DNA from 3 places in the Roseibium sp. AWQ4_290 genome. Region 2 is predicted to be linked to each of the others. Evidence: predicted binding sites of a transcription regulator. Region 2 holds the regulator's gene; each other region holds the start of a gene.

Region 1 (8,021 bases), on a different contig from region 2:
TGAACATGTTGCCGGAGTTGACATTGTCAGAGCCTCCGTAGGGCGTACCGGCATGAACTTCCGGGTTGCCCGCCATCACGAACAGGTCCCACTTGAACTTCGGCGCCGTATGGTCATCATTTTCCGGATACCAGCGCACAATCTGACCATAGTGGTTTTCCGCACGCGGGTTCGGGCCGTTGACCGGCGTGTCGTCACCGCCGGCATTCGGCTTGACGGCCCGGTTTTTGTTGTTGGTCAGAGCACAATAGGCTTCGACCGCGACCGGGTTGACCGCAACCCATTCCGGACGGTCCATTGTGGTGGCGCCAACCTTGGACGCGGCCATGCGGCTGAAGATGCAGATTTCGGCCTGGGGCATGCCGGTTGCTTCTTCCGTCAGGGCCAGCCACTCGCCAGCGCCATCGTCGTTGAACTTCGCCACATAGAGCGTGCCGTCATCCAGAAGGCCGTCGGTCGGAGCCCCCGGCGTGTAGACGCCGTTGGAGACGAACTTGTAAAGGAATTCGCCCCGCTCATCATCGCCCATATAGACCACGACACGGCCATCCGGCGCCAGGGTGCAAGCGGCGTTTTCGTGTTTGAAGCGGCCAAGGGCCGTGCGCTTGACCGGCGTGGAGCCGGGATCGCTCGGGTCGATCTCGACAATGTAACCGGCGCGGCGCGGCTCGTTGACATTCTTGGAAATGTCAAACCGCTCCTGGTATTTTTCGTAATCGTAGCGGCTCTCAAGGCCGATGCCGTAGCGCTTGAAGTCGGCGGGCACTTCAAAGCTGTCATCGGTGGATCCGAAATAGCCGTTGAAGTTTTCCTCGCAGGTCAGGTAAGTGCCCCAGGGGGTCTTGCCCGCACCGCAATTGTTGAAGGTGCCGAGGGTTTTGGTCCCGGTCGGGTCCGCGTCGGTTTTCAGAAGGTCATGACCGGCCGCCGGACCGGACAGGCGCATTTCCGTGCGCTGGGTGATGCGGCGGTTGAACGGGCTGTCGACAACAACCTTCCAGTCGCCAGCATCTTCCGTCACTTCCATCACGGTCACGCCCTGGAAGTTCTGCAGCATGGTGACGTCGTCAGCCGATTCCGGCTTGCCGTCATCCGTATGCGGCAGGTTGATCGTTGGGTTCACATATTCGCTGTTGACCGCAATGACCTGCTTGTCGCCAAAGACGAACAGTTCCATGCCGTCGGTGTTTTCGCCGAAGACGCGGTCGGAAGAGGCAACGGGAACGCCTTTTTCCGAATCGAAGTCCGCTGCGTCGGAAAACAGCTTGTCCCCCCATTTCACCAGGATATCCCAGGTGTAGCCTTCCGGCACATGCACGGTGGCATCGGTTGCGACCGGCACCGGGCTGAAGGCGAACCGGCCAGCGCTCTGGGCCTGGGCGGAGGTGGAGTTCAAAAGGCTCGCACCGGTACCGAGGCCCATGGCCGCAGCCCCCGATCCGAAGGCAACAACGCCGCCAAGAAAGCCCCGGCGCGACAGGCCGGCTTCCACGACGCGGTCAAATTCGGTGGTTTCCGGTGTCGGACGGACCAATTCATCCCATTCGTCCCAGGACAGGTCGTCTTTGCTGATGTCACTCATTTTGCTCTCCAATCGGATGGCTACAGGCAAGGCACACAGAGTGCGCCCGTGAGCGTTAACGACACTCAGATTACAGCAATGTGACAGTCGCGTAATGGTTCGGTTACAGGCCTGCCGACAAGCGGCGGCCTCCGGCTCCAATCAAACGTAAACGCTTGTTTTTCTTTCCGCTTGTGGCATTCAGCTTTTCAATGGATCAAAAGTCGGATTTTGCCTTTTCCTGCGTTGAAACCGGCCCGGCACCGCTTTGCCTGTCCGGCTGAGGCTCCGGGCGGTCGCCCAAAAGGTAGCGTGGCCCCCGTCCATGACGGGACGCTGCGTCACCGGCATTGTAGAGCTGGCAGGATTTCATCGACAGGCAGCCGCAACCTATGCAGCCATCCAGTTTGTCCCGCAAGGCCGTCATGCGCGCGATCCTGTCTTCCAGATGCCGCCGGAACCCCTTGCTCAGACGGGTCCAGTCCGCCTTGGTCGGCGCCCTGCCCTCCGGCAGGCTCGCCAACTGCACGGCGATTTCCGAAATCGTGAACCCGAATTCCTGGGCCACAAGGACAAAAGACAGGCGGCGGATGTCCGCGCGCAAAAACCGCCTTTGCCCGCCGCTGTTGCGGATCGGGTGAACCAGGCCCTTGTCCTCGTAGAAACGGATCGCAGAGACTGCAAGGCCGGTCCGCTCGGCCAGGCCGCCAATAGACAAAAGATCATCTGCCTTCATAAGCTTCTTCAAAACAGTCCCTTTTTTCTCTTGACCTCAAGTTTACTTGAGGAATTATCTCTAGTGTCCACGAGGAGTCAAACCTTGAGAGGACGTCGATATGAGCGCTGCATTTCTGGAACATGTAAACGTTACAGTGACCGACCCGGCCGCGACCGCCCGCCGGCTGGAAGACTGGTTCGGCTGGAAAATCCGGTGGAAGGGCCAGTCGCTTGGCGGCGGAACGACCTATCACATCGGCAACGAGACGAGTTACGTCGCAGCCTACAGCCCGCCAAAGGACACCACCCCGGTCGCCGGTGTCAGTTACGACCACCATGGAGGGCTCAACCACATTGCCGTTGTGGTCGAGGATCTCGACGCGGCCGAGGCCAGGATCAAGGCAGGCGGCTACACGACCCACAATCATCAGGACTATGAGCCGGGCCGCCGGTTCTATTTCGATGATGATGACGGGATCGAATTCGAAGTGGTCAGCTACACCGGCAAAAGCTGACCGCAAACGGGTTTTCCGGGACCAGACAAGACTTCTCCCGGAGCCCGCCCTCCGGGCGGCTCTTTTTGGGCACTTTCTTCTGAAACAGTCTCTTCCGCAACGTCCATAGATATTTAAGACTGTCTCCGGAACCAGTGAGTCAGCAAGTTGCCAGGAGGGATGGATGAAGCTTGTGCGCAATGAAGAAGTGGTCTGGATGAACGCATTGGGCTACCGGGAAAAGACCCTGGTCCAGGACAAGGATGTGAATCTGACGGGTGGCCTGGTGCAGCTGGTCGAAGTCCCGCCCCATACGGAGGTGAAGGACCACTACCATACGTCCAGCACCGAAGTGGTTCATGTACTGTCCGGAAAGGGCGTGTTCCATATTGATGGACGGCGGATCGAGCTGGAACCCGGGCAGACGCTTGCCTGCGAGCCCTTTGAGGTGCGCAGCACGGACAACCCTTTTGATTATCCCTTTACCTATATTGTTTTCAGAACCAACTCCGCCAGCAACGACCGTATCTGGTGCGAGCGGTAACACCGGGCAGGTCCGCCCCCCCAGCAGCTTCCGAACTTGTGCTTTGCCAAAGGAGCTTGTGGCCCGGCGGCGGATGGACGGACCGCTCCCGCGCGGCAGAAGGGCTTTGCCGCGCGGGATGAGACGCACTACGGGATCAGTGACCGGTCAGAACCAGTGCCCGGATCGGATATTGCAGGGCCTGGCTGCGCAGGATCAGCGCATGGACCAGCCCGACCGTATCGATCACATGCAGAAAGACAAACTGCCCGGTCGACAGATTGTCGTCCGAATGCAGTCTTTCATGGTTGCTGGTATAGGCGTTGACCGTGCAGCTCGCCCCGGGAGGCAACCGGTCGAGCCCGCCTTCATAAAGCGGCTCAAGCACCGTTGTGATGGTCGCCGTCTTGGAAGCCTTGCCCGCATCCAGAAGCTGGCTTCCGGAGGTCACCTGCCCGCTGGCAATCTCTTCCTGCACATCCGTAATCACCAGCGGAATGATGGTGAACGGAACAGCAGGACAAAAGGCTTCGGCGACCATGCCCGGTTTGAGAACCTGGGCTTCCACCTGGCCGAACCCGGCCAGAATCCGCTGATGCAGGGAATTATCGGGAATGATCACCCCCGCAGGCCGCATCAGGGGTGTCACAATCTCCCCGGGCCGCAGCACGAATTGTGTCACCCGGCCATCCACCTTGGCTGAAACCGTCATCTTGTCCAGTTCGACCTCGGCTTCGGCAAGCCTGGCTTCGGCACTTTTCAGCTTGCTTGGCAGGGCCACGTTGATCCGGGTCTCGGCAAGCTCTTTGTTGGCTTCCGCCGCCGCCAGACCGCCTGCGCGTGTATCGACCGTGTTCTGGAGCTTTTCCAGATCCCGCTCACTGACCACATTGGCGTTGCGGTCAAACAGCTCCTGCCGGGTTTCCAGCTCGTCCTGCGCCTGTTTCAGCGACGCGGCCGCCTGATCCACCTGCGCGGACGCCACCGCCAGTTCGCCCTCGGCCAGGGCTATCTCGCCCTTGATCTCCTCAATCTGCTGCCGGGCGGTCAAAACGTCGGCTTCCTGACGGCTGCTGTCCAGCTTAAACAGCGGATCACCGGTCTTCACATTTGTTTCCAGATCCAGCGGCACAAAGACTTCCTCCACCCGGCCGGTCGCCTCGGGCAGGATGGCCACGGTCCGGAACGTGGACACCGCGCTTTGGGAGGTGGGATGGAAATAGAAGATCAGAGTGATCAGGGTAATGGTGAGCATGAGGCAGGTCACAATGCCGTAGCGCAGCTCGAACCAGACGGAATAGAGCGTGATCTCATGTCCGATCCGCTTGCCCTGCACATAGCGGCGGATCAGATAGTCCGGCAAGATGGTGATCATCGCACTGAAGAGCGTCTCAAACATCAGCTGTCCTTCCGCTCTAGGGGGTCTTGCCCTGATCCGGAGCGGCGGAAGCCGCGCCTTCGAGCTCAGCGGACGCCGGCGCGGCCGGACGTTCAGCACTGGCCGCAATCTTCCCGCTCTGCACGGCACTAGACGTCGCTCCGGGCCCATGCGAGGTCCCCTCGCCATTGGGCCCCTCGCTCCCCTCCCCCGGATCCTCCCCGGTTCCAAAGGCCATCCTGCGGGCCGAGCTGGCAATCGTTTCCAGCGGTGTCATGAAGTCGGGAAGCTGAATGAAGGCCAGCACCAGCGCAGCCACCCAGAAGACCTGATTGTGGGTGAACAGCGCCAAAAGCCCGAGAACCGCCACCAGCTCGAATTGGATGCGCCCGTGTTTATGGGCCAGACGCTCCGGAAGGGAATGCAGGTAGAGGTAAAAGGTGCCAAGCAAAACGACCAGGATGATGAGCGCTATGAGAACATTTCTCATCATCGGATCGCTGCCATCTGCCAATGGAATGAAATACGGCAGATGGTGCGGTGCAAGTTCGTGGATTTTAGCGGACATTGCCACTCCGTGACGCTAAGAAACTTCTTTGCCTTGGAGTAGCCGACCTTACGGAAAATTTAAAGAACAGTCTTCGTAAAAGACACCATTCCCCTGCAGCGCCCCTGCGACAAAGCAGAACCACCATTTCAGGATGCGAGCAAGGCCCTGAGGATCTTTACCGGGGCGCCATGCGAATAGCCCCGTCCAGACGGATCGTTTCGCCATTGAGCATGTCATTCTCGCAAATCGCCTTGACCAGCCGGGCGTATTCGCCTGCCTTGCCGAGCCGGGAGGGGAACGGCACCTGCTGACCAAGGGAGTCCTGAACCTCCTGGGACAGCCCCAGCAGCATCGGCGTTTCGAAGATGCCAGGCGCAATTGTCATGACGCGAACCCCCAGCTTGGACAGGTCCCGGGCGACCGGCAGCGTCATACCGGCCACACCGGCCTTGGAGGCCGCATAGGCGACCTGGCCGATCTGACCGTCGAAAGCTGCAACCGACGCGGTGGAGACGATCACCCCGCGCCCGCCATCCGGCGTGACCGGATCGAGCGTTGCCATGCCGGTCGCGGCCTGGGAAAGACAGCGGAAAGAGCCGATCAGATTGACCGCAATCACCTTTTCAAACATGTCCATAGGATGGGCTTCGCCGCGGGAAGTGGTCTTGGCCACTGGGGCAATGCCCGCGCAATTAACAAGAATGCGTTCTTGCCCGTGGGCACTGCGGGCCACTGCGAAGCCTTGTTCAACGCTGGCCTGATCGGTCACATCCACATCCGCGAACTGGCCGCCAATCTCAAAAGCCACCTCTTTGCCTTGTTCCACGTTCCGGTCAAAAATGGTGACCTTCACGCCTTCTGCAGCCAGCAATCTGGCGGTCGCCGCCCCAAGCCCCGATGCGCCGCCCGTTACGACAGCTGCGAGTGATGAATCCAGTTTCAAGCGAACCTCCCGCTTCATTCAAAATACTGACTTATATCAGTTTTTCTATATATATTGACGAAAACGTCAACACGAACATGCAAAGTGTCCGAGAAACCGCACCGGGTCAAGCGCATTTCGGGCTGCTCAAGCCGTACACACTTTTTTGGCCAGAAAGATCCGGTCAAGCGGGAAATGGCTGCTCACCAGCCAGAACCACCAGATCGACCGGATGGCGGATACCGGCGACATGGACACCCGGGCGCGGCTCTGCGGCCCCAGGCTCGTATCCTTGCTCAAGGGCCAGTTGCCACGTGGCCTGGTCTGTCAGCGCCGCACAGCGCTGGCTCTTGTTTGCGTCTTCCAGTTTCGCAGCCCGGTTGACCGCATCCCCGATCACTGTGAATTCGAGCCGGTTTTTCGAACCGATCACACCGGCCGTGACGGTCCCGGCCGAAACGGCCGTTCCGATGCGAAGCGGCCCCGGCCAGCCTGCGGTTTGGAACCGGTCCTGCTGCACCGCCACACAGGCCACCAGCTTTTCGGCCGCCCGCAAGGCATCCGCAGCGTAGGTGTCTGACGGATGGACAGCGCCGAAAGTAGCCAGGATGCCATCGCCGAGAAACTTGTCCACCCGCCCGCCTTCCTGATTGATCACATCAACTGCAAGGCTCTGATACTGCGCCAGCACCGACAACACGGCCTGTGGGTCCAGGGTTTCTGATGTGGCGGTGAAGCTGCGGATATCGGCGTAAAGAATGGCCGCCTCGCGCAACGTGCCCTCCCCGGCTTCCAGCGCGGTCTGGGCCCCGGTGATGGAGGCAGCCACTTCCGGAGCAAAGAACCGGCGCAGATCCTTGGCGGCCTCGTGGTCTTTCGTTGCCTCAAACAGCATGGACCGGCCCCGGTACAAGGCGGCGGACAAGATGACCGTCACCGTCAGGATGACCATGGTTTTGTCCAGCTCCGCGCCGATCAGGATCGAATTGCCGGTCAGGTATTCCACATAATTGCGGGTCACCCGCATACCGTCCATATCCGCAAAGGCCGCATAAAAGACAAGCCCCAGCCAGCCGCACACAGCCACAAGCCCGGTGGTCAAAACAAATCTCGGGTCAAAACGCAGCGCCCTCAGACCAATGAAAATGAACACATACATCAGGGTGGGCGCTTTCAGGTAGAAGGCGGGATGCTGGTCATATTGAATGTGAAAGGAGAAGATCAGCCCCACCAGCAGCGCCATGTCCACCCCGATGGAAATCAGGAGATACCATTGCGGCAGCTCATAGCGGTAGGACAACATGAGCCGGAGTATGGTGAACAGGAAATAGGCCCCGAGCGCAAAGGGCACAAAGTTGAACCCGGCTGCGCCCTCCGCCCTCGGCGCGATGACATAAAGGGTTGAGAAAAACAGCACGAGCCCCAGCTGAACCCAGCCGATCAGCCGCTCTGATGAGGTTTCCCGGCCGCGGATTTCGGAACGCACCCGCTCCGGCAGCCCGGTCTCCGGCGGCCCGCCCTGAAGGATGTATCGCAAATACTGAGACAATGAGGTCATGACACCCAGTCACCTGACAAGACGAGCGGAGTGTCCTCCGTTGCCCCGGAAGAAGCAACAGAGCTGCGCGCAAAAGTGACCGCTTGTGAAAACGGACCGCAGTCTTGTGCCGACCGGGGAGGAGATCCCGGCCTTTGGCAGTAGGAATGCTCCCAGACGGATGCATCATCGTGGACTTATACCAATCACAATTGATGATGCCCTATTTGATCACGCTTGGAGGGTCTTCGGCCAGGAGCGCGTCGCAGGTCGATACGGGGTATCGGGCCAGACGTGCGACAACGTCCGAAGCCCCTCCAAGCGCGGCCTCCGGTGACC
Region 2 (8,021 bases):
CCCGTCCGCTCTTCTTCTACGTCAAGAAGGCACATATCGGCGTGATCCCGGGCCTGAAAGAATACGCTCAGTTCTTCGTTTCTGACGAAATCGCTGGCCCGGACGGTCCTCTGGCTCAGTACGGCCTCGTTTCCGACCCGGAACTGGCTGCGACTCAGGCTGCTGTTGCTGCTGAAGAAACCATGAAGTAATCAGCCGTCCGGCTGATTGTGAGGGGCGGCCGTGATCGCCGCCCCTTTTTCTTTTTGTACTTTCTAAAAATTCCGGGGGAGCAAATGCCTTTGTTCTGGCTCATCTTGACCGTGCTCATCATCGCTGCGGTGGGGTACGTTCTTGGGCGGTCGCGGGCCCTGTCCAGTGCCGGGGGAGAGCTGTCGGCTCTGCATTCCCTACCGTCCTATTACGGCACGAATGTCGCGATGAAGGCTGCCGTTCCCGCCTTGTTGCTCCTGATCGCCTGGCTGCTCGTGCAGCCGATCTACGTGAACAGCTCCATTTCCGGCATGATCCCGGAAAGCGCCATTCAGGAAGGCTCGTCCCGGGGTCTGGTGCTGGCTGAGGTCCGCCGGACCGCGCGCGGCCTCGACAATGCGGTCGCGATTGGCGCCATGGATGAAGACTTCGCGCGCAATGCCCGCGCCGACTTCACCGACGTCACCACCCGCCTCAAGGATGCGGGCCAGATTGTGACCTCCCAGGTCACCCAGCCGGTTCTGCGCGCCGCGCAAAGTTTCCGCGTGATGAACGCCACCGGCAATCTGATGATGACCGTTGCCATTCTTTTGGTCTCCCTGGCCGGGGCAGCCTTTGGCCTGCGCGAGACCAATGCTGACTTCCGGGCGCGAAATGTGGTCGAGCAGGGTATCAAGGCACTGCTGATTGCAGCGGCCTCGATAGCCATCCTGACCACCATCGGCATCGTGTTGTCGCTGGTGTTCAACACCGCCGAGTTCTTTCGTCTCTATCCGGCCACGGACTTCTTCTTCGGCACGACCTGGTCGCCAAGCTTCTCCGGCCGGGGCAGCTCGTCTGAGTTGGGCATCGTGCCGCTGCTCTGGGGCACGTTCTACATCTCGCTGGTTGCCCTTGTGGTGGCAGTGCCGATCGGCCTCTTCGCCGCCGTCTATCTGTCGGAATATGCCGGTCCGAAAGTACGGGCCGTCGCCAAGCCTCTTCTGGAGGTTCTGGCGGGTATCCCGACCATTGTGTACGGTCTCTTCGCCCTTCTGACCGTCGGGCCGCTGCTGATGTCCATCTTCGGGGAAAACGGCCTTGGCATCATGCAGGCCGGGACCGCCGTCATGACGGCCGGTCTGGTCATGGGCATCATGCTCATTCCCTTTGTCAGCTCGCTGTCCGATGACATCATCAACGCGGTGCCCCAGGCCATGCGGGACGGGTCCTACGGTCTGGGCGCGACCAAGTCGGAAACCGTGCGCCAGGTGATCCTGCCTGCCGCGCTTCCGGGCATTGTCGGCGCCATTCTGCTGGCAGCGTCGCGCGCCATCGGTGAAACCATGATTGTGGTGCTCGGGGCAGGGGCAGCCGCACGGCTCAGCCTGAACCCGTTCGAAGCCATGACAACGGTGACTGCCAAAATCGTCAGCCAGCTGACCGGGGATGCGGATTTTGCTTCGCCCGTTGCGCTTGTTGCCTTTGCGCTGGGCATGACGCTGTTCGTGATTACGCTTGGTCTTAATATTGTCGCGCTTTACATCGTGCGCAAATACCGGGAGCAGTATGACTGATGACCGATACAACTCTTCCTCCCGAAGCGGGCGAAACCACTTCGGCCGCGCCGCGCCAGCCCAAGTCGCTTTATGCGCTGGATGATCTCACTCGCAAGCGCAATGCAGCGGAAAAGCGGTTCCAGGCTTATGGCATCGCCGCCATCGTGATCGGGCTGTTCTTTCTGGTGGTTCTGGCCTTTGCCATCATCTCCCAGGGCATTCCGGCCTTCTCGCGCACGGTTGTTGAAGTGAAGTTTACCGTGACGCAGGAGCAGTATGAAGCAGCGGAAAAGCAGCTCTTCAAGACGAAAGCCTATGAGCAACTTTTCCTGGACGCCCTGACCGCCCAGCTGAAGGACAGTGGCATCGAAGCAGCGGTTGAACCGGCAGCCATCGGCCGCATTGTCGGCAAGCCGGGCAATACAATCCGTTCCTTTTACCGGGAAAATGAAGACAAGCTCGGCGAGCCAGTCGACTTCAAGCTGGCCGCTTCGTCCCGGGTGGATGGCTATATCAATGGCCGGATCACGCGCGACAACATGACCGACAGCCGGTTCCTGCAGTCGTCGGATCTGGACATTGTTGACCATCTGGTCGATGCGGGCGTCCTCAAGAGCGTCTTCAACTGGCAGTTCGTGACCGGTGCGGATGCCGGGGTGGACAATCCGGGTGCTGCTGGCATTGGGGCGTCCGTGGTCGGTTCCTTCTTTATGATGCTGGTCGTGCTGTTCCTGTCCCTGCCCATCGGCGTTGCCGCCTCCATCTATCTGGAAGAGTTTGCACCGCAGAACCGGTTCACCGATCTGATCGAGGTGAATATTTCCAACCTGGCTGCCGTACCGTCCATCGTGTTCGGCATTCTGGGCCTGGCCGTGTTCATCCAGTTCATGCATCTGCCGCAATCCGCCCCGCTGGTCGGTGGGCTGGTGCTGACGCTGATGACCCTGCCGACCATCATCATCTCCACACGGGCGTCCTTGAAAGCGGTGCCGCCGAGCATCCGGGATGCGGCGCTGGGCGTCGGAGCGTCCAAGATGCAGGCCATCTTCCACCATGTCCTGCCACTGGCCATGCCGGGCATTTTGACCGGCACCATCATTGGTCTGGCCCAGGCTCTTGGGGAGACCGCGCCGCTGCTGCTGATCGGGATGGTCGGCTTTGTGGCCCGTGGGTATCCGGACGGGCTCGTCTCCGGCTTCATGGACCCGAACTCCGCCATGCCGGCCCAGATCTACACCTGGGCGGCCCGGGCCGACTATGCCTTTTACGAGAAGGCCTGGGGCGGGATTATTGTGCTCCTGATTTTCCTTCTTTCCATGAACATTCTCGCAATCATCCTGCGCCGCAGGTTTGAGCGCCGCTGGTAAGGATTGATCCGATGAACGAGATGCCGACGATTGAACAGGCGAAAGAGATGACCGACAGCAAGATTTCCGCCAACAAGGTCCAGGTCTATTACGGCGACACCCATGCCATCAAAGACGTGGATATTGAAATCCAGCCGCGTTCCGTTACGGCCTTCATTGGCCCGTCCGGCTGTGGCAAGTCGACCTTCCTGCGCACCTTGAATCGCATGAACGACACCATAGATATCTGTCGTGTCGAAGGCTCCATCAAGATTGACGGCGAAGACATTTACGATCCGAAGGTCGATCCGGTGCAGCTGCGAGCCAAGGTGGGCATGGTGTTCCAGAAGCCGAACCCGTTCCCGAAGTCGATCTACGACAATATTGCCTATGGTCCGCGGATCCACGGCCTGTCCCGCAACAAGGCGGAACTGGACGATATCGTGGCCTCGAGCCTGCAGAAGGCCGGCCTTTGGGAAGAAGTCAAGAACCGGCTGGATGAGCCGGGAACAGGCATGTCCGGCGGACAGCAACAGCGTCTGTGCATTGCGCGCGCAATTGCCGTCAGCCCGGAAGTGATCCTGATGGATGAACCATGTTCTGCACTTGATCCCATTGCTACGGCAAAGGTTGAGGAACTGATCGACGAGCTGCGCGAAAACTACACGATCGTGATCGTGACCCACTCCATGCAGCAGGCGGCCCGTGTCTCTCAGCGCACCGCGTTTTTCCACCTGGGAATTCTGGTTGAGGAAGGTCAGACAGAAGACATCTTTACCAACCCGCAGGACAAACGCACGCAGGATTACATCACCGGACGCTTTGGCTAAGCGTATTTGCGAAATCTGAAGGGGACACAGGATGTCTGAACATACAGTCTCGGCTTATGACGAGGAACTGACTGCCATGGCCGGCAAAGTCGCCGAGATGGGCGGCCTTGCAGAACGGGCGTTCGCGGATGCGGTGCATGCGCTGGTCAACCAGGATCTTGATCTGGCCAAGGCTACCATTTCCGGCGATGAACGCCTGGATGGGTTGCATCAGGACGTGGAGATGAAGCTGATCGAGATGATCGCCCGCCGCCAGCCCATGGGGCAGGACCTGCGCGAGATCACTGCCGCCAGCCGCATCGCCAATGACCTGGAGCGGGTGGGCGACCTGGCCAAGAACGTGGCCAAGCGTGTGATTGCCATCGATAGCAATCTCCAGTCCAAAAAGCTGGCCATCGGGGTCGAGCACATGACCGAGCTGGCCCTGTCCCAGCTCAAGCAGGTGCTTGACGCCTATACGCGGCGCGATGCCGAGGCGGCGCGCCGGGTGCAGGAAGGGGACGCGGAAGTCGACGCGATCTATACTTCCCTTTTCCGGGAATTGCTCACCTACATGATGGAAGACCCGCGGGTGATCACCCAATGTGTCCATTTGCTGTTCTGCGCCAAGAACATCGAGCGGATCGGGGATCACGCGACCAATATTGCGGAGAATGTCTTCTTCATGGTCACAGGCGAGCGTCTGCCGGAAGAGCGGGAAAAGCTCGACGAAACGACCAGCGCATAAACCTCTGCAAAAAACAGTGCGCAATTTCCGGCCGGCGCCTGGGCGCCGGCCGCCTAGACGGAGCAAGAACGAATGCCGAAGGTCCTCATCGTTGAAGACGAAGAACCGCTCAGCCTTCTCTTGAGATACAATCTGGAAGCGGAAGGATATCAGGTGGATTCCTGTGTCCGAGGCGATGAGGCGGAAATCCGCCTGCGGGAAAGCCTGCCGGATCTGCTGCTTCTGGACTGGATGCTGCCGGGCCTGTCCGGCATTGAACTGTGCCGCCGCCTGCGCACCCGCGAGGACACCGAGCGCCTGCCGGTTATCATGCTGACGGCGCGGGGCGAGGAAGCGGAGCGGATCCGCGGCCTGTCGACCGGGGCAGATGACTATGTGGTCAAGCCGTTCTCCGTGCCGGAGCTGATGGCGCGGGTCCGTGCGATCCTACGCCGGGCCAGCCCGGAAGTGGTCTCCACGATGTTGCGTTCCGGCGATATTGAACTGGACCGGGAAACCCACCGGGTCCGGCGCAATACCAAGGAAATCCACCTGGGCCCGACCGAGTTCCGCCTGCTGGAGTTCCTGATGACGTCGCCTGGGCGGGTGTTTTCCCGCGAGCAGCTTCTGGACGGTGTCTGGGGTCATGATGTCTATGTGGACGAGCGCACGGTTGATGTGCATGTGGGCCGTCTGCGCAAAGCCCTCAACAGGGGCAAGGCCAAGGACCCGATCCGCACGGTCCGCGGCGCGGGCTACGCCTTCAACGATCAGTTTTCAGCTGTCGGCTGATATCAACCTCACCAAACAGGACCCTATTCGACCGTGACATGAGAGCGTTCCGCAAGGAACGGGTCACAGGGTGATGTGCGGCTTCGTCCAAGACGCGCGACACGGCGGAACGCTCTCGTGTCGTAGCTTAAGGTGGCTCCTACCAACCTCAATAGATAGGAACCGATCTGACCGTGTTTGGGGACTGTTCGTCAAGGAGCAGGTTGCAGGGCGATATGGTTTATCGTTCAAAACTTGGGACGCAGCTGAACAGTCCTCAAACACGGCCTCGGTGGCCTGCTCCGGCCCGCCGGACTGCGTTGCGCCGCTTGAACGGCCAACAGGCCGGTCTGCGTGCCTCTCCTTGCCGGTGAACTTGCCCACTCCAATAGGGACCTTTTGGGTGAGGTTGGCATGGGGCCTAGTAGGGGGCTGGAAAATAAAAGCACGCTTCAAACTGAAAAGCCCGCCAAAATGGCGGGCTTTTCTCGTTTAAAAGAAGGTGGGGCGTCAGCCGGCCTTCGCAATCACTTTGCGGTCGCGGCGGCGGTCAGCGACCGGCTGGTAGGCGATCTTGCAGTGATGGGTGCAATAGGGAACACCGGCTTCGGACTGGCGGCCGCAGAAGTAGAAGTCGTCCGTCGCCGGGTCGCCGATCGGCCATTTGCAGGTGCGCTCGGTCAGCGTCAGGATCGTGGCACGCTGGGAGATCGGCACCACCAGTTCGGCCACCGGCTCTGGCTTGATCTCTGCAACGGGCGCAGGGGCTGTATCCGCCTTGAGCGCCGTCGCCCCAATTGTTTGCGGCGGCTGCTGGGCCGGCTTCTTCGGAGCTGAGCTGGTGTTGGTGTTGCTGGCGGTTGCAGAGCGCGGCCGACGGGGCTTGGTGCTTGCGCTTGAGGTCTTTGCCCGCCCGGACAGGCCAAGCCGGTGAACCTTGCCGATCACGGCATTCCGGGTGACGCCTCCAAGCTCGCCAGCGATCTGGCTTGCGCTCAAGCCGTCACCCCAAAGTTTCTTGAGGAGTTCAACCCGTTCGTTTGTCCAACTCATTGCCCGCACCTTTTATTGCGGCCTCTGCGGCCATTAACCCCGTATTAAGCATGCTGGTGCATGCCTAAGTGTGGCATATCTAGTATCTTCGAGTGATTTGCCTTACGAGATGTCGTGTCTGATTGGTCACAGATTACAATAACGTTAATTTGTGAGGCAACCATTGGGCCCAAACCAGTTGGGGATGAAGGGACTTTTCCCCAAGTATGGCGAGGGTATTGAGAATTTTACGAATTCTGTTCCGGTGACTCTACGTATGCGGCCTGGCCGCAGGCCCATTGACAGATAATGGGGCGGCCAGTGTATAACGGAACCGCAACGTGCCGCCTCTCAGGGGCGGCACGTTGCGTTTTGGCCTTGTGCAGGTCTGACGGTGTGCGCGTGCACCGCAGCCAGCCTGCCGGAGCTGAAATCCCTGAAAACCGCCAGTCCCTGCCACACTCGACAGCGCGGGGACGGCCATGGAGTTGAATGAGGTTATGTCCGCGACCGCACTGTTTGGGAATTACGCAAGATCATCCCTGAGCTTTGATCACGGGGAAGGTGTCTGGCTGGTGACCAAGGACGGCCGACGATACCTCGATTGCGGGTCCGGCATCGCTGTGAATTCCTGCGGCCACAGTCACCCGCATCTGGTCAAGGCGCTTCAGGAACAGGCGGCGAAGCTCTGGCACATTTCCAACCTGCACCAGATGCCCGAGGGGGAACGGCTGGCGCAGCGGCTGGCGGATGCCTCCTTTGCCGACAAGGTGCTGTTCGTGAATTCCGGGGCCGAAGCCATGGAAGCGGCGATCAAATGCGCCCGCCGCCATCAATATGACAAGGGCCATCCGGAACGGTTTCACATTGTCACCTTTGAAGGGGCTTTCCACGGCCGTACCATCGCGACGATCGCCGCCGGGGGGCAGGAGAAATACCTGGAAGGCTTTGGCCCCAAGGCGCCCGGTTTCGACCAGGTGCCGGCGGGCGATCTGGATGCGCTCAAGGCGGTCATAGGCCCCCAGACAGCGGCCATCGCGATTGAACCGGTTCAGGGCGAGGGCGGTATCCGGGAAATCCAGCCGGACTTTCTGCGCGCCCTGCGCAAACTGTGTGACGACAACGGCCTGCTGCTCATTTTCGATGAGATCCAGACCGGCATCGGCCGGACGGGCAAGCTGTTTGCCCATGAATGGACCGGTGTCAGCCCGGACCTGATGGCGATTGCCAAGGGGATCGGCGGCGGTTTTCCCATGGGCGCGTGCCTGGCGACGCAAGAGGCTGCCGGCGCGCTCGGGCCTGGCACTCACGGCACCACATTTGGTGGCAATCCGCTCGCCATGGCTGTTGGCAATGCGGTGCTCGACATCATTCTTGAAGAGGGCTTTCTGGGCGAGGTTCAACGCAAGGGCCTGAACTTCAAGCAGAAGCTTGCCGGTCTGGTGGACGGCCATCCGGATGTGCTGGCGGAAGTGCGCGGCAGCGGACTGATGCTAGGTCTCAGATGCGTGGTGCCCGTGGGCGAATTTTCGGCTGCGGCCCGGGAGGCCGGGCTCCTGGCCGTTCCGGCCGGTGACAATGTCCTGCGGCTTCTGCCGCCGCTGAC
Region 3 (8,021 bases), on a different contig from region 2:
CTGACCGGATCCCTGGGTATGCTGCCCTCCGCTTCCCTCGGCGCCCCGGACCCGCTGACCGGCAAGCGCAAGGCGCTTTATGAGCCGGTCCATGGCTCGGCCCCGGATATTGCCGGCACCGGCGCAGCCAACCCGATCGCCATGATCGCCAGCTTCGCCATGGCGCTGCGCTATTCCTTCGAGGAAGCCGATGCGGCCAACAAGGTTGAAAAAGCCATCGAAGCGGCGCTCGACAAGGGCCTTCGCACCAAGGACATCGCCAAGGACGGCGATACGGTCGTCACCACCTCCGAAATGGGCGATGCCATCCTGACCGAACTGACCGCGCTCAGCGCCTGACCGCAATTCCGATTGCAAAGAAAACCGCCCGCAGGTATCCCGTGGGCGGTTTTTCATTCCAAGGCAGTTGGCCGCATGACCGAAGACAAAATCGCCCCCTTTCTCGGAACCTGGATTCTGGACGCGGATGAAAGCGAGTTTGAACAGGGGGACCCGCCGCAAAGCGCGACACTGAAGATCGAAGACACCTTCGGCATGGTCTCTTTCACCATGAATCAGATTGCCGCCGATGGCAGTGAGACCAGCGACAGTTTCGAGGCGGTTCCGGACGGTCCGGAAGTCAAACTTGGCAAAAGCGGGCTGGTGGATGCCATGCGGCTGGTGTTCCAAGGCAGCAGGAACTTGATTTCCGAAGCCCGGCGCGGCGGCCTGACCATCATGAAGGCCGACCGGGAGCTCTCCGAAGACGGCCGGACCCTGACCGTAACGCAAACCGTGCATCTGGTGGATGTCGCCAGTTTCACCAACACCTCCGTCTACCGGAAAGCGCAGTAAACGCTCATGCCACAGCATATCGGCGCGATCGCGCTTCTGGTTCCCGACTATGAGGCGGGCATTGCCTTTTATGTCGGCCAGCTCGGCTTTGATCTGATTGAAGACACGCAAGTGTCGGAAACCAAGCGCTGGGTTCTGGTCGCGCCCAAGGGCAGCACACAAACCCGGCTGCTTTTGGCAAAGGCCGACGGCCCCCGCCAGTCCGCCACCATCGGTAACCAGACCGGCGGACGGGTCTTCCTGTTCCTCAACACAGATGATTTTGACCGGGATCATCAGGCCATGCTGGCCAAGCACGTTGTCTTTCTTGAAGCCCCCCGCCAGGAGCCCTATGGCAAGGTTGCGGTCTTTGAAGATCCATTTGGCAACCGTTGGGACCTGATCGAACCGGCGGGTGCAAACCGCGCTTAGAGCATCATGCGCTAACCGAGCGGCACGGCCTGTCTCCAGGATCTTGGTCCCTTCAAACGCCTCAATGAGACCTATGGCCACCCTGCCTGAGACCAAGTTCGGATTGCCTTTGCGCAGGCCATCCGGGAAACCATTGATGCCCATCTCGCCTGATAGAAATCCATCTGACCGGTTTGAAAGGTCTTTTGGCTAAAGCCTCGGGCAACAAGCCTGCGCGATTTGATGTTGGAACACAGCTCATTCGGCAAAGCGCGTCGCGCAGATCGCAGCGATTCCGGCTTGAGATTGGTATGAGCCTGCGCGTTATCCAAATCGGTAACTGGACGCCATGACACCGCCCATGATGTCCCCTTCGTGATAGATCCGCACTGCCGGTTCCTGTTCCGCAGCCCCCAGGGCCACGAAGAGAGGCACCAGATGATCTTCGTTCTTGTGGCAAACCCGGGCATAAGGTGCCAGTTCCCAATCCATCAGAGCCTGTGACCGGGCCTCGGGTGCAAGCGCCAGTGCATCACCGAGCCAGGCGTCAAAGGCTTCCGACGGCGCCTTGGCACCAGGCCCGATCAGCGCCAGGTTGTGAAAGCTCAGGCCCGAACCGACAATCAGCACGCCTTCCTCCCGCAAGGCCTCCAGCGCACGCCCGATGGCGAAATGGGCCTGAGGGTCGTAGGACTTCAGCAGAGAAACCTGGAACAACGGCATATCCGCTTTCGGATACATGATTTCCATCGGGGCGAATGTGCCGTGGTCAAATCCTTGCTCACGGTCAAGACGCGCTGTGATGCCAGCCTCTTTCAACAATGCCAGCGTCCGCTCTGCAAAAGCAGGGGCACCGGGTGCCGGATAGACGATCTCATAGGTCTCCGGCGGAAAACCGGAATAATCATAGACCATCGGCGGATTGGGAGAGGCCATCACCGACACCAGTTCTGCTTCCCAATGGCCGGAGACCATGAGGATGGCTTCAGGCCTTTGCGGAAGGTCTTCCACCATATTCACCAGAGAAGCTTCCAGAGTGGCGAACATGGCCCGCATGTCCGGCAGCCACGGCCACGGGCCACCGCCATGAGAAATGAAATAGGTTGGCAGTTTTGAAGGCATTGTCCGGTCTCTCTTGTCAGGTGCGGAGCGGTCTGCAGCTCCAGGACAGCGGGCCCGGCCTACGGGCTCGACTGTTGTCAAAGCGGCAGTTTGCGGCCCCGTCCCCAGGCGATAAAGACCGCGAGCGCGAACAGAACCGAATTGACGGGCAGCACATAAAGTTCGGCATTGGTCACATGAAAGATAGCTGCGCAGATTTGCAGCAGAGCAAGTGCAAGAGCTGCTGCCACGGTCAGCCTCGGCAGAATACCAGTCAGCATTGGCAGCACAAGCCCCGCTGCCCCGGCAAGTTCAGCCACCCCGAGAAGCCTGACGAAAGGAGCTGGAACCATGCCCGGCCACACCATCATGGCGGCAAGATCCGGTATCGGCTGCGATACTTTCATGAAACCTGCAAGGCCATAGACCAGCACCAGCAGGATCTGGGCCGTCCAAAGGCCGATATTGAGCCATTTCGTCTGGCCCGATTCAATTGCGATCGTCTTCATTGTGCCGTCTCCATGTTCTGGGCCGGTCTCACGTCCGGCACCATCTGGATGCCTTGCCCGGCTTGGCATTACTTGCGGCCCCGAAGATAGACAACGGCCTGGTTAGGCACTAGACGGCAAAATTTGGAAAAACTATCCTGATTCTGGGACAGTAGAAGATCAACACTGCAAAGAGGATCCGAGCATGGCCTTTGACGGGATCGACGTCTTTGTTGAAGTCGTCAACGCGCAGAGCTTTTCCCAGGCCGCCCGGCGCCTTGGCATGCCGACAACCACGGTCAGCGCCAAGATCGCCCGGCTGGAAAAGCGGCTGGGTATCACCTTACTCCACCGGACCACGCGCAAGCTCAGCGTGACGGAGGCGGGACAGCGCTACTATCGCTCCTGCAAACAGGCCCTGGACGCCCTGCAGGCGGGAGAGCAGGCGCTGGCCCAGAGCGCCGGACAACCGGCCGGCACCCTGCGCCTGACGGCCCCGCCGGACCTGGCCAATTCCCTGCTGCCCCCCGTTATCGAACGCTATCTGGATCATTACCCGCAGGTGAACGTGGATCTGAGTGTCACCAACCGGCATATGGACCTGATTGCCGACGGCATTGATCTGGCCGTCCGGGTGGGCAAGCTTGAAACCTCCAGCCTGATCATCCGCAAATTCGTTAGCGGACAGATCTCGCTCTGGGCCTCGCCCGCTTACCTCAAACGCCACGGCACTCCCAGGCACCCGGATGACTTGAAAGCCCACCGTTTCATTCAACTGGTGCCCGCAGGCCCGCAGATCACGCTGATTGGCCAAGACGGTGCCAGCGCCGATGTTGATATTTCCGGCCGCCTTGCCTGCGACGACATTCAAACCACGCAGACCTATGCCGAACGGGGCATTGGCATTGCCATGCTGCCCGATTTCTTTCTGTCCGCCAGCACGGAGACCGGGTCCCTGGTCCCTGTCCTGCCGGAGTTCGGCAGCGCACAAATGTCGGTCTATTTCGTCTATCCGTCCCAAACCTTCGTGCCACCAACCGTCAAGGCGTTCATGGCCACCGCGCTGGAGCTGAAAAAGAGCCCGGCAGCGAGCGCTGCCGGGCCCTGATATCTTTTGGTCATCCCTCCAGACGGCCTTAAGATGCGCCGCGTTCCCAGGGGGTAAACCGGTTTGCCCTAGTTCAGGCGGGACGCCGGACCGAGATCGATCAGCTGGGTTTCCCCCGGAGCATCATCCACGCCGTCATTGTCGGTCACCAGGATCAGACGCCCGTCAGCAGTCACCGCCAGGCCTTCCGGTTTGTCCAGAACCCAGCCCTTGCTCTTGGCCATGGCGGGCAGGATGTCCATCGCGAAGTGCTTTTCCAGAACCGGCAAAGCTTCGCCATAGGCAGCGGGTGTGACCCCGTCCAGCGACACAACCGTGATCTGCTTGATAGCAGCGTCTTCGCCCCCCTTGTTGTCCCGCTCCAGAACGGCAAACTTGCCGTCTCCAAGGGAGACAATCTCAGACAGGCCAACCCAGCCGCCAGCCGCACTGCGCGGAGCGTCGAGCGGATAGTGGACAAAGCCCCAGGACTTGTTGTCCGGGTTGTAGATCGCGATCTTGGTCAAGCCTTCCGGATCGTCCTTCCATTCGCGCTGAACCGCAACAGCCACAAGCGGCTTCCCGTCCATCTCAAACTCGGCCACGCCCTCGAAGGAAAACCGCTTGGATTGATCGATCAGTTCCTGCGGCAGGGTAATTTCCTGCTGCACGGCTCCGGTCTCATCGGTCTTGATCAGCAGATGCTGACGGTCTTTTTCCAGATTGCCTTCAGAGGCCAGCCAGAACCCGCCATCCCCGGCAACGGCAATACCTTCCAGATCCAGAAGTGCCTGGGAGGCGCCGGTCACGTTCTTGTAGCCGGTGATCCGGGCAGGCTGGGAGGAAATATCCAGCGTGTAGATCCGGGCCTTTTCGTAAAAGCTGTCATTCACGGCAAAAAGCTTGTTCGGGTCCTTCGGGTCAGCGGCCAGAGCCGACAATGCGCCCCAGCCGATCGGTGCCTTGGTTTCCTCATCCATTTCCGAAATGATAGACGGATAGGACGGCGCTTCGGCGCCGAACTGGTACAGCGACACATGCGCCCGAACCCCATCTTCATCCACTTCGTTGGCCACGGCAAACAAGTCCCGGTTCGGAATGGCCAGAAGGCCTTCCGGACCCACATGGGTCGGCAGGAACTGGACGAATTCCGGTTCGGCACCGGTGTCCTTGTAGACGGCGACAAAATTTCCGCGCTCGGAGTTGACGAAGATCAGCGTGTCGCCGCCGAATTCCCCAACGGCCACGCCTTCCGGCTCTGTGCCCTTCTTGTGCGCCCGCTTGGCAGGGTAATGGCCATGGGACATGCCCAGATGTTCCATCTGGTTGCCACTATCAAAGAGAACATCGCCCTTGGCATTCCAGATAGTGAACCCGCGCGAACCACCCTTGTAGTCGCCTTCATTGGCCGTCACGAAACGCTCGTCATCGATCCAGGCCACTGCATCCGGTTCCCGGGCAACGTTTTCCGCAGACCCCGAAGCATCGCTGGAGCGCGCCTTTTTCACCGGGACATTTTCAGCCGTCGAAGTGCCGGCGGAAAAATGGGACACAACCTTGCCGGAGGCCAGGTCAACAACGGCAATGTGGTTGTTTTCCTGCAAGGTGACCACAACCTGGTTCTTGGAATTGATGGAAACAAATTCCGGCTCCGGATCACTGGGGGCAACCTCGGCCAGCCCGGTGAGATCGACAATGCGCACCGCATCGCAATTGACCGGAACGCCTTGGTCATCCAGATCGAAGATCGCCAGATGGCCGGCCGGCATTTGCGGGATTTCGCCGTCATTCAAATCTTCGTCGCGCTCGTTCTCGATCGCTATGGCCACATATTTCCCGTCCGGCGAAATGGCAACGCTGTCCGGCTGACCTTTGGCGTCGCATGTGGCGGTGATGCCCAGACCCTCCAGGGCAATAACGGCCAGATGGCCGGAGGCGTTCACATAGTCTGCGCTCGTATTGACGCCTGCATAGGCGTAGCTCTGGCCAACGGCGACAGAGGTCGGCTCACCGCCAAGAGCCGTGCGGCCCATCGGTTGAAGGTTCAACGGGTTCGCCGCATTCACAAAGACGATGTCCTCACCCGGGCTGTCGGTGAAAACGAGAGTCCGGCCATCCTTGGACGCATAGATGATTTCAGCCACGGTCTCGGTCGCCTTGTCGGCCCCTTCTGGAAGGGTCTTGTAGACCGGGTAAGAATTGATCCGCTCAAAAAACTCGGCCTGTGCAGTAGAAACGGCCCCGAGACCGAACAAAACCGCAAGGCTAACACCTTTCAAAAAGCGTCCGCGTAGATCAGACATTGCACTAGCTCCCACACTGTTCTGGGTTAAGGTGGACGAAAGCTAGTGGCCGAAATTACCGAATTGGTGACATTCAGGTGAAGCTTGCATGACACCTTGAAGAAGCTTTCACCTGCTCGAATCCGGCGGATGGCAGTCAGATTTTACTGGACATGGCCGCGTTTTTCTCTCAGGTTGCGGTGCAACAAACCTAAGGCGCGAGCTGCGCTTCTCAGAATTCTCGGATAGTTTTATGCAGATCGGATTTGTCCGCGCCGCCATGGTGCTTGGGCTGCTGGCCGCCGTTGGGCCATTTGCCATCGACCTTTACCTGCCGGCAACACCGCAAATCGTCAAGGACTTGAACACGGACGACGCCGGTGCACAAATGACCTTTACGGTCTATTTCATCGCCTTTGGTGTGTCCCAGCTGTTTTACGGGCCGGTGGCCGACTGGACCGGCCGCCGGGCGCCAATCTTTATTGGCCTGGCTGTCTTCGTCGCCGGTTCGGCCATCTGTGCGAGCGCGGCAGATATTTCCACGCTGGCGCTCGGGCGTTTCGTTCAGGCTCTGGGAGCCGCTGCGCCCATGGTGATCGTGCGCGCCGTCGTCAGGGACCTCGCCACGGGGCCCCAGGCCACACGGCTGATGGCGCTGGTGATGCTGGTCATCAGCATCTCGCCGCTGCTTGCGCCTTTGAGCGGCAGCGCGATCATTGCCTTCGGCGACTGGCGCACGATTTTCATCGTCCTTGGTGTCATTGCCCTGCTGGCGATCATTCTGACCGCCTTCCGTTTGCCGGAAACCCTGCCGGCTGACAAGCGCAGCCCGATCAATGTGACGGATTTGATCCGCAGCTCCATCTATCTGATGAAAGATGCCAGATTCATGGGGTTGACCATGATCGGCGGCTTTTCCATTGCCAGTTTCTTTGTGTTCATCGCCGCCGCACCTTTGGTTTATATGACCAGCTACCACCTCTCCCCGACGGAGTTCAGCCTGGTCTTCGCTGCCAATGCGGTCGGGTTCTTCGCCGCGTCCCAGTTTGCGGCCAGTCTCGGCCAGGCTTACGGGATGGGGCGCGTGGCCTTCCGGGCCGTCTGCGGTTTTACCGCCGCCAATGCAAGCCTGTTCCTGCTCATCTGGATGGGCTTCGATTCCCTGCCGGTGCTGATGGTGTTCTTCTTCCTCGGCAATACCTGCCTTGGCCTTGTCATTGCCCCGACCATGGTAATGGCTCTGGAAGAGCATGGCGAACATGCGGGCATGGCCTCCTCCCTGGGCGGCACGTTCCAGATGGTCGCAGGCGGTGTCATGATCTTCCTGTTCACGCCACTGTTCGACCGGACCGCCTTGCCGCTGGCCGGTGCGGTGACCACGTGCGCGTTGCTCGCCTTTGTTCTGGCCCTGCTCACCTTGCGGCTCGACCCGGCAGGCGACGCTTCCACGCCAGACAACAACGCCCCCGCCTGACGGCGGCGCCAGCGCAAAGGCAAGGCAATGACGGGATCAGCCGGGTCTCACCCGGACCGGCCGATCTCGTCGAGCCGCTCTTGCAGGGACAGTCTGTCGAGAGACGCCATTGGCAAATTCAGGAAGATCGAGATCCGGTTGTTGAGCATCCGGAAAGCATCGCTAAAGGCCAGCCCCCGTTCACTTTCACTGCCATCGACCGCCGCCGGATCCGGCACGCCCCAATGGGCGCTCATCGGCTGCCCCGGCCAGACCGGACAGGTTTCCTTGGCCGCGTTGTCGCAAACGGTGAAGACAAAATCCAGAACCGGCGCCCCTTGAACCGCAAATTCGCTCCAGTCCTTGGAGCGCAGCCCATCCGTCTT

What was found. The regulator PhoB, encoded in region 2, activates phosphate uptake and scavenging genes when phosphate is short. The targets are predictions, from matches to a motif close to TGTCATNNANCTGTCAT.
Region 1: a site for PhoB is predicted at 1,641-1,657, ahead of ACXAH0_RS07975 (PhoX family protein). Genes of this name have one in related genera too.
Region 3: a site for PhoB is predicted at 6,281-6,297, ahead of ACXAH0_RS22000 (esterase-like activity of phytase family protein). Genes of this name have one in related genera too.

What each region holds. Positions count from the first base shown of each region.
Region 1 covers NZ_JBSWYG010000006.1:111,144-119,164, reverse strand. Annotated here, with positions in the region: gene ACXAH0_RS07975 (PhoX family protein) at 1-1,582, opposite strand, end outside; gene soxR (redox-sensitive transcriptional activator SoxR) at 1,779-2,297, opposite strand; gene ACXAH0_RS07965 (VOC family protein) at 2,398-2,793, shown strand; gene ACXAH0_RS07960 (cupin domain-containing protein) at 2,957-3,316, shown strand; gene ACXAH0_RS07955 (HlyD family secretion protein) at 3,453-4,694, opposite strand; gene ACXAH0_RS07950 (hypothetical protein) at 4,711-5,241, opposite strand; gene ACXAH0_RS07945 (SDR family NAD(P)-dependent oxidoreductase) at 5,399-6,166, opposite strand; gene ACXAH0_RS07940 (adenylate/guanylate cyclase domain-containing protein) at 6,330-7,703, opposite strand.
Region 2 covers NZ_JBSWYG010000030.1:18,279-26,299, forward strand. Annotated here, with positions in the region: gene ACXAH0_RS23230 (substrate-binding domain-containing protein) at 1-191, shown strand, start outside; gene pstC (phosphate ABC transporter permease subunit PstC) at 276-1,748, shown strand; gene pstA (phosphate ABC transporter permease PstA) at 1,748-3,097, shown strand; gene pstB (phosphate ABC transporter ATP-binding protein PstB) at 3,109-3,906, shown strand; gene phoU (phosphate signaling complex protein PhoU) at 3,938-4,633, shown strand; gene phoB (phosphate regulon transcriptional regulator PhoB) at 4,706-5,404, shown strand; gene ACXAH0_RS23260 (GcrA family cell cycle regulator) at 5,894-6,436, opposite strand; gene ACXAH0_RS23265 (acetylornithine transaminase) at 6,916-8,021, shown strand, end outside.
Region 3 covers NZ_JBSWYG010000026.1:21,588-29,608, forward strand. Annotated here, with positions in the region: gene leuB (3-isopropylmalate dehydrogenase) at 1-339, shown strand, start outside; gene ACXAH0_RS21975 (hypothetical protein) at 415-834, shown strand; gene ACXAH0_RS21980 (VOC family protein) at 841-1,245, shown strand; gene ACXAH0_RS21985 (DODA-type extradiol aromatic ring-opening family dioxygenase) at 1,549-2,346, opposite strand; gene ACXAH0_RS21990 (DoxX family protein) at 2,424-2,834, opposite strand; gene ACXAH0_RS21995 (LysR family transcriptional regulator) at 3,019-3,921, shown strand; gene ACXAH0_RS22000 (esterase-like activity of phytase family protein) at 3,990-6,203, opposite strand; gene ACXAH0_RS22005 (multidrug effflux MFS transporter) at 6,436-7,656, shown strand; gene ACXAH0_RS22010 (arsenate reductase ArsC) at 7,704-8,021, opposite strand, start outside.